One region of the Rhizobium sp. PL01 genome, then DNA from elsewhere that is predicted to be linked to it. Evidence: predicted binding sites of a transcription regulator. Region 1 holds the regulator's gene; the other holds the start of a gene.

The links. Region 1 encodes LexA, which represses DNA repair genes until DNA is damaged. Its sites were predicted from a motif close to TGTTCNNNNTGTGTTCNG; they were not measured.
Region 2: a site for LexA is predicted at 1,589-1,606, ahead of R6X40_RS08680 (PA0069 family radical SAM protein). Genes of this name have one in related genera too.

Annotation. Positions count from the first base shown of each region.
Region 1 is NZ_JAWQUM010000002.1:289,547-293,734, forward strand. Features, by position in the region: gene R6X40_RS05790 (APH(3'') family aminoglycoside O-phosphotransferase) at 1-537, opposite strand, end outside; partial or broken gene R6X40_RS05795 (hypothetical protein) at 706-1,027, shown strand; tRNA gene R6X40_RS05800 (tRNA-Asn) at 1,280-1,354, opposite strand; gene R6X40_RS05805 (hypothetical protein) at 1,574-1,852, shown strand; gene lexA (transcriptional repressor LexA) at 2,093-2,803, shown strand; tRNA gene R6X40_RS05815 (tRNA-Cys) at 3,228-3,301, shown strand; gene R6X40_RS05820 (hypothetical protein) at 3,528-3,746, opposite strand.
Region 2 is NZ_JAWQUM010000003.1:195,562-199,749, reverse strand. Features, by position in the region: gene R6X40_RS08695 (4-(cytidine 5'-diphospho)-2-C-methyl-D-erythritol kinase) at 1-56, shown strand, start outside; gene moaB (molybdenum cofactor biosynthesis protein B) at 43-585, shown strand; gene R6X40_RS08685 (glycosyl transferase) at 908-1,444, opposite strand; gene R6X40_RS08680 (PA0069 family radical SAM protein) at 1,675-2,832, shown strand; gene R6X40_RS08675 (ribonuclease HII) at 2,980-3,645, shown strand; gene R6X40_RS08670 (hypothetical protein) at 3,850-4,161, shown strand.

The DNA of each region.
Region 1 (4,188 bases):
ATCGCCGTGGCAAACAACACGATCCGTGTTTTCCTGCGTGAGCCGCGCGGGCAGTTCGCTCTTTAATCGATCGAGCAGGGTTTCGGGCGGCGTGTCCTGATCGTCCGGATCGAGAAAGTCGGGATTGACACTCTTGCGCGCAACCACATCGGCTGCCCGATCGAACATTGTTTGAAGGCCGCGATCAAACGGGCAGTCTCGGGCCGGAATGGCATGGAGATCGCGCACCTGCGCGACGATGGACGGCCATGCCTTTATAAGTGCGGACACTTCCAGCTGATCCGCCGGCACGCCCGGCACGGCACTCGTCACAAGGCATGCAACGTCGTCAGACACTTGCCAATCGAGCACCGAAGGGGATCCGAGCTCAAACGCAGACAGCCATGCCGTCCGCCGACGCTCGTCATCCAACAGCGCCACACCGCTGCCGGTAGCCACTTTGGCGTAAGCGCTGCCATCGGCGCGCCGAAACAGCGCATCACCCGATTCGCCATGAAGGTAGGCAATCCATTGGCTTCCAAGAGAAAAGCCCGTCAACCGGGTTGATCCGTATTGATAATCAGTCAGGTTTCATTCCCCTCGTCTTGTCTGGCGAAGGCGATGTCGCGCCCCAGCACGACATGGATATTGCCGAACGTGATTTCATTAGCCCGGAACAGAAAATCTCCAGGTTTTTACACCGGGCGCGTTTACGGAGGAAAGCCGGTGAGGGATACGATTACCCGTAAAATTCGGCGAGAAAGTCCTGAATCTGCGCCTCCACATACGGCACCACCGGACCATCCGCCTCGAATCCCCATCATCGAAGAGACGGCCGAACTGGTCGCGGAGGCTGGCGGCAAAGGCATTGCAGTGCCGGTGGATCATCTTGTTCACGCGGAAGTCGCGTCTCTTGGTTGACCGTATCCGCCGCGAAGAATCACGACTCGATATTCTCATCAACGATATCTCGGGCGGCGAGCATATGACCGAGTGGGACAAGCCGGTCTGGGAACACTCGCTCGAAAAGGGCCTGAAATTGCTGCGGCCCAGGCAACGGACTCGGAGCGGAACCGCTTTACCGTACAATCCACGTCAAGCGGGATCTCGCAAAGATCTGAGAGTTCGCCGATCTCGGCGGGTCGCGGACGGACTGCTGGCGCGACATGACAGAGGTGCAGGAGGCGGGGAAAATAGCGGATGCCAGTGGCTATCGGTAGAACAGCGAAATCAGACGAGAGGCGGTGCGGTGTCACCAGAAACCAAAAAGGCCTTGCTTTTCAGCAAGGCCTTTGAAAACTGGCTCCCCGGGCCGGATTCGAACCGGCGACCTGTCGATTAACAGTCGAATGCTCTACCGCTGAGCTACCAGGGAACGTCTGCGCGGTGTGTGCTGCAGAAGTGAGGCTGCTAATACAAATGCTTTTCCGATTTGCCAAGCGGTTTTTCAAAAAAAATGCACAATCTTGTCAGACTGTGGAGAACTTCCCATCTGTGGGGAGTGGTGCATTCTCGATGTCACGCAAGCCAAACCCTTGGCATCGCGGCATTGCAGCGGTATCGGGGCAGGCTTTATGTTTGATAGGTGAGATTTATGGCAGAACCGCAGAAAACGAAAAAATTCGGCATCGACGCCCGAACACAGGAGCTGGTTATCGGCTCATGGCGGATGCGGCTGCCGCAATCACGTCCGCTGCGTATCGCCATCGGCGGCGTTTTGATTTTTGGTGGCATTCTCGGTTTCCTGCCTGTCCTCGGCTTCTGGATGGTGCCGCTGGGCCTACTCGTCCTGTCGCATGATCTCGCCTTCATTCGGCGTAAGCGGCGCAAATTTTCGGTCTGGTGGGCTCGAAAATGGCCGGCATCCAACTAGAACAATGCCGATCATCATATCCTCTCACGTTCGGAATCACCCAAGGGCTCTTCAAAAGGGGAAGGCCATGAGCGAGTGAATGCGAGTCTCTGGAGACAACAACATGCAAGACCTCAACCCGATCGTCAGAAACGACACTTATCTCTGAAAACATTCGATGAATTTTAGGGACTTGCGGAACACATATGGAACAGATAGTGTTCGTTCTTGATTTGTTTCTCGATTCTGGAGTGATCGTTCATGCTGACCCGCAAGCAACAGGAACTGCTTCTGTTCATTCACGAAAGAATGAAAGAATCGGGTGTGCCGCCATCATTCGATGAAATGAAAGATGCGCTGGATCTTGCGTCGAAATCCGGCATTCACCGGCTGATTACCGCGCTTGAGGAGCGGGGTTTCATCCGGCGCCTTCCCAACCGGGCGAGGGCGCTGGAAGTGATCAAGTTGCCGGAGGCCTATTCAATGAGCCTCCAGCCCAAGCGTGGCTTTTCACCCAGCGTCATTCAGGGCAGCCTCGGCGTACAACCAGTGCCCCCAGCACCTGTCAAGACTGCCTCACACAGCGACACCGTCTCGATACCGGTTATGGGCAGGATCGCCGCCGGCGTGCCGATCTCGGCGATCCAGAACAACACGCATGATATTTCCGTCCCCCTCGAGATGGTCGGTAACGGCGAGCACTACGCACTGGAAGTGCGTGGTGATTCGATGATCGAGGCAGGAATTCTGGATGGCGACACGGTCATCATCCGCAATACGAACAGCGCCAGCCCCGGCGAAATCGTCGTCGCCCTGGTTGATGACGAGGAAGCGACGCTGAAGCGGTTCCGCCGGAAAGGCGCCTCGATTGCGCTGGAAGCCGCCAACCCCGCCTACGAGACGCGGATCTTTGGGCCGGACCGGGTCAAGATACAGGGCAAACTCGTCGGGCTGATCCGCCGTTATCATTGATCTTGCCGAATTTTATCTTCGACCTGCCTGCGGCTTGGAGATGAGTTTTTGGTTATGGACTTTGCTGGATGAAGCCGGTCCTGTTGCCGTTCAGCTCGGTCGTTGCCATGCCGCTTCATATATCCAAAGCAAACCGCCTCTCAATTCGAATGCCGGTGTCAAAAACGGATCCTGCCCTGAAATGTGTCTTTGTCTACGATGACCAGTTGGGTGCGTGAAATCACAAATGAGGTTCGCGATCGGAACGCGAGCCTCATCATCTCAAAGGTGCGGGCCGTAGCGATCTCATCCCCTTAAGCCTGTGGGAGAGCGGCTCGGAAACTTCATTTCACAAACGACCGAGGATATTTTCAGAAATATCCTCTTGCGATTTGTCTAGGATCATTCTAAACCGCCGCCACAGTTCGATTATTTGAACTCGTGAGGCCTCGTGGCGGAGTGGTGACGCAGAGGACTGCAAATCCTTGCACCCCGGTTCAATTCCGGGCGAGGCCTCCAAACTTTCCCACACATAGAAAATTGACAGGGAAGAAGCGCAGGCGTCGATGGCCTTGCCGATAGGTCGCGCTCAGCGGGTTTTCACTCTTGTGAAGAGTTTTCAGAGAGATCGGATCGATAGGTTTCCGTCTTCCCATCTTGCCTGGACAGCTAGAGACCATGCCGTCGTTGACAAACGATAGCGTTGCATAATCCCCGTCGGTGCATCGCGAAGCAGGGGGATTGCTCAATGATAATAGAAGCAGGCGCAATCAGCCTTGCTGTCATCCGGTGTTGTCCAGACGCGCACTGCGAGTTTCTTGGCTGCACCGGTCTCGTCCAATCTTAGCCCCAGCAGCGACACGGCCGCGAGCTTGGGGTTGACCGCATCGATTTCGATCGTCGATCCGACCTGGTGAACGCCCTGCTTCGGGGTCCAGGTGAAAAACTGCACGCTATAATGCATTGCATTCTCCTTCACCGCGCTTTGCAGCACTTGATTTTAACGGGTGAACCGACGCTGCAACACGCTGGCCACGGGCGTTCCACTGCTGGATGCGTACTCAATGCGTAGGAGTGCAAGATATCATATTTCGGCAAGCGATGAAACATTCTCGCGGTGATTAAGCCGAACGGTGACAGGCCATCATCCATTCGCCTCACACGCAGCAATTATGATCTGGTCTGCTCTGCCTATGACCATCGGGATGGACGAGGGGGACGCGGTCACAAGCCACTGCCAAGTAGAAGCGACGCGACCAGGGTGCCGCGTAGTAGCGACGAGCGTATCTACGGCGGCCCGAATCTGGATTTTTATGAGCGTCGCCGTCTCCGCAAATTGCGATGAACAATGGCGAGAGCAGCAATACACACTACTGTGTTCAAGACCTTTCCCCGTTGCGCTACCG
Region 2 (4,188 bases), on a different contig from region 1:
ACGTTCTGGCTTGCAACAGTATCCATGGAGAGGACCATCACGATGACCGAGGCTAAGGCGGCAAGACCCTTCGTTCCGGTTGGTATCGCGGTTCTGACTGTTTCCGATACCCGCACACTCGCCGACGACCGTTCCGGCGATACGCTCGTTGCCCGAATTGCCGATGCGGGCCACAGGCTTGAGGCGCGCGCCATCGTACCGGATGACAAGCAGAGAATTGCGGCACAGGTAAAAGCCTGGACGCTGACGGAAACGATCGACGTGGTGATCACCACCGGTGGTACAGGCTTTACCGGGCGAGATGTGACGCCCGAGGCGCTGGAACCGCTGTTCGAAAAGCGCATGGACGGATTTTCGGAAGTCTTCCACCGGATATCCTATGACAAGATCGGCACATCAACGATCCAGTCGCGCGCCACCGGTGGTGTCGCCAACGCCACCTTCATCTTTGTGCTGCCGGGATCGCCCGGCGCCTGCAAGGATGCCTGGGACGGTATCCTGAAGCAGCAGCTCGACTACCGGCACATGCCCTGCAATTTCGTCGAGATCATGCCAAGGCTCGACGAGCACCTGAAGCGCGGCTGACCTCCTCTTTTTTGCCCATCCTCGATAATTCCTGTTCCATTGGTAACAGCGCTGCCTGTGTCAGCGTTGTAAGACTGTCCTTATCGGGAGAGGGAATGAGGGGAACGAAATGACACGCTCACCCAGCGGCGACACGTCAGGGTTCTCCATCCAGATCACGACAGACAGCATGAACGCATGCGGATTTCATGTTCTGAAAACCGCTCAACAAAGCGATACGACGCGTTGGCTGAGATTGCGCGGCAAACCATTTTAACGGTCTCTTTTTCAATGAAGACAGGGCAGGTTCGAAAGGGCCTGCTCTTTTTGCGGTGAGACGCCGCTAGCGGTTTTCCGCATCCGGACGATTGGCGATGGCCACCCACGCAGGCACCAGTTCGCTTCCAAGCTTGCGCGCTGCCCGGCCATTGGCAAAATCGGGTAGCAACATGGAGGATTTGGCGATTGCTGACGCCTGCTGCTTCGACAGCAACAGGCCGAGTTCCAACGCTGTTGGACGTGTGACGAAGCGCTTGAGGAACGGCAGGCGATATTGCCTGGAGGGCGAGAAGCGCGCCGGCATCTTGTTCAGCGACATATATTCCGCAACATCATCAATCCAGCGCCCCGTTGGTCTGGCGCCCGCTTCGAGCAACAGCAGCCAATCGCCGCGCGCAGACCGGACAATGTCGGTCATATCCCAGCTTGTGCAGAAGCGGGCTCCGGCGGCGTCTGCCACGCGGCTCGAGCCATCCTGCGAGCCATGGTCGAGAACGATGACATCGCTCACAAGCCCCTCCACGGCACCCGCCACCAGCACCGACAGCGTCTGCGCCAGTTCAGCCTCATTGTCGCGGGTCTCGGTGATGATCGTCAGCATCGCCGTCCATACCGCATTGCACACAGAATTTCCATAAGCCCTTCGTTTCCAGAGGATTAACTTTTCATTCATGATGAATGCGCGAGCGATTGAAGCACCAACTGACCCTTCGCAGGACGAGATCAAAATCCTGATCTACATTTTTGTTCTTGCATTGTTCTCATATTCGCGATAGGAAAATAATCAGAGGATATTGGAAAGTCCGCAAGGACAGTCCCCCGGAGAAACCCATGAACGAGCTGTCTCAGATCAGGCAGGGTGCTTTGGCGCCTGCCAACACGGCAGATATGGCCGAGGCGATGATTGCCAGCTCCGGGCTGCGCATCGAGATCGACCGGCGGCGTGGCCGGGGTGCTGCCATCAATGCGTCCGGCCGGTTCGAACCGGTCTCGCGGCAACTCGAAGATGACGGCTGGAACTCGCTGGAGGATCTGCCGGTCTTCAAGACCGAGGTCCAGATCGAAAAACCCCGCTCGATCATCAGCCGTAACGATTCGCCCGACATTCCATTCGACCGCTCCGTCAACCCTTATCGGGGATGTGAGCATGGCTGCATCTACTGTTTCGCCCGCCCAACCCATGCCTATATGGGCCTGTCTCCGGGGCTCGATTTCGAGGCCAAGCTGTTTGCCAAACCGGATGCCGCAAAGCTTCTGGAGCGGGAACTGGCCAAGCCCGGCTACAAGGTTCGCCCCATCGCGATCGGCACCAACACCGATCCTTATCAACCGATCGAGAAGGAATGGCGGATCATGCGCCAGATCCTCGAAGTGCTCAAAGCGGCCGATCATCCAGTGATGATCGTCACCAAATCCGCGATGGTCATGCGCGATATCGATATTCTGGCGCCAATGGCCGAGAAAGGCCTCGCCAAAGTCGGCCTTTCGGTGACCACCCTCGACCGCAAGCTCGCCCGGCTGATGGAACCGCGTGCGTCGACGCCATCCAAGCGGCTGGAAGCCATCAAGGCTTTGTCCGAAGCTGGCATTCCCTCAACGGTGATGGTGGCTCCGATCATTCCGGCCCTTAACGATCATGAAATTGAACGGGTGCTGGATGCCGGAAAAACGGCGGGGGCTGCGTATGCAAGCTATGTGCTGTTGCGCCTGCCGATCGAAGTCAGCCCGCTGTTTCGCGACTGGCTGCTGCGCCATTATCCGGATCGCTATCGCCATGTCATGTCGCTGGTCCGCTCGATGCGCGGTGGCAAGGATTACGATGCCGAGTTCGGCAAACGCATGAAGGGGGCCGGTCCCTATGCCTGGCAGATCGGCCGCCGTTTCGAGCTGGCGGCCAAGCGGCTGGAGCTGAATGTCGCCCGCCGGCCGCTGAACTGCGACCTCTTCGTCCCGCCGCTCGGGACCGGCGTCCAACTGTCGTTGCTCTGAAAAGCATTCAAAGTTTTCCGGGAGCGATCCCGGAAATCGAGATACCGATGCTGCTTCCTGCCCCGGTGCAGTTTCGGTCATCCTCCGGCAACCGCCTCATTGCCGAAGGACTTGCAGGGAATCGGGCTTGTGTGCGAGTTTCGCCGCATGTCACGACGCACACCGCCCGATTCCCCCTTTCTTTTCGATACGATAGAAGGCCCCGATTTCAGCTTCGAGCTGGCCGGACGCCGCGATGGGCTCTGGCCTGTCGCAGGCACCGACGAGGCCGGACGTGGCCCCTTGGCCGGTCCTGTCGTTGCGGCGGCCGTCATTCTCGATCCCGACAATATTCCAGACGGCCTGAACGACAGCAAACAACTGTCTATCGCGCGGCGCGAGGTGCTGTTTGATCTCATCCTGTCTTCTTCCATCGTCTCCATCGCGTCGTCTGCGGCCGGCAGGATCGATGACACAGATATCCGCAAAGCAAGCCTCGACGCGATGCGCCGCGCTGTCTTCGGTCTTTCGCTCGCTCCCGCTCTGGTGCTGGCCGACGGCCGCGACGTGCCGCCAGGCCTTATCTGCATGGGCAAGGCCGTCGTTAAGGGGGACGCCCGCTCGCTATCGATCGCTGCAGCCTCGATCATCGCCAAGGTGGCGCGCGACCGGATGATGACCCGGGCCGGCTTGGTTTTCCCGGCCTATGGTTTTGCGACCCATGCCGGCTATGCCACCCAGCGCCACCGCAACGCCATCATCGACCACGGCCCCTGCCCGCTGCACCGGATGAGCTTCCGGCCACTGCGGCAAGACGACGCTGAAGGCGCCTGAGGGGGAATTGCCAATCTCGAAACCGGCCCGCACTGTTTTGGAACAATGGCGGGTGCCCTGCGTTGAAGATTGAAATCGTCGACGTCAAAGACACAGCTGCGGTTTTTCTTGTGTGCGGCGTGTCCCGGGCAACAAACAACGAGACGGACGGGTTATAGAATCAAGAACAACATGCACCCGCGATTCCCGTGAAAGGCTCGAACCGTGTTTTTTGGTCTGATTTTCCTCGCTGCAACGGCAGCGACCAGCATTCCCGCTGCGCCAGAGCCGACCGCGGACGCACTGCAATCGGATTTGCAGACTGCCTTTAGCTGCAAGGATATCGACGGTCGTAAGGTCTGGAAGGGTGGGCTTGCCTATTACATCCAGTCGTTCATCTATGACGACGAAACGTCGGACGATGCGGCGAATATGGCAACTGACGCCGTTCTGCCTGCGGACAACAGCCGTGAGACCATGCAAGAATTCGAGCAGGCTTGCCTGACAATGGCACCGACTGCGAGCACGGATAACTGACATGTGATTTCGCTATCCGGCGTCGCT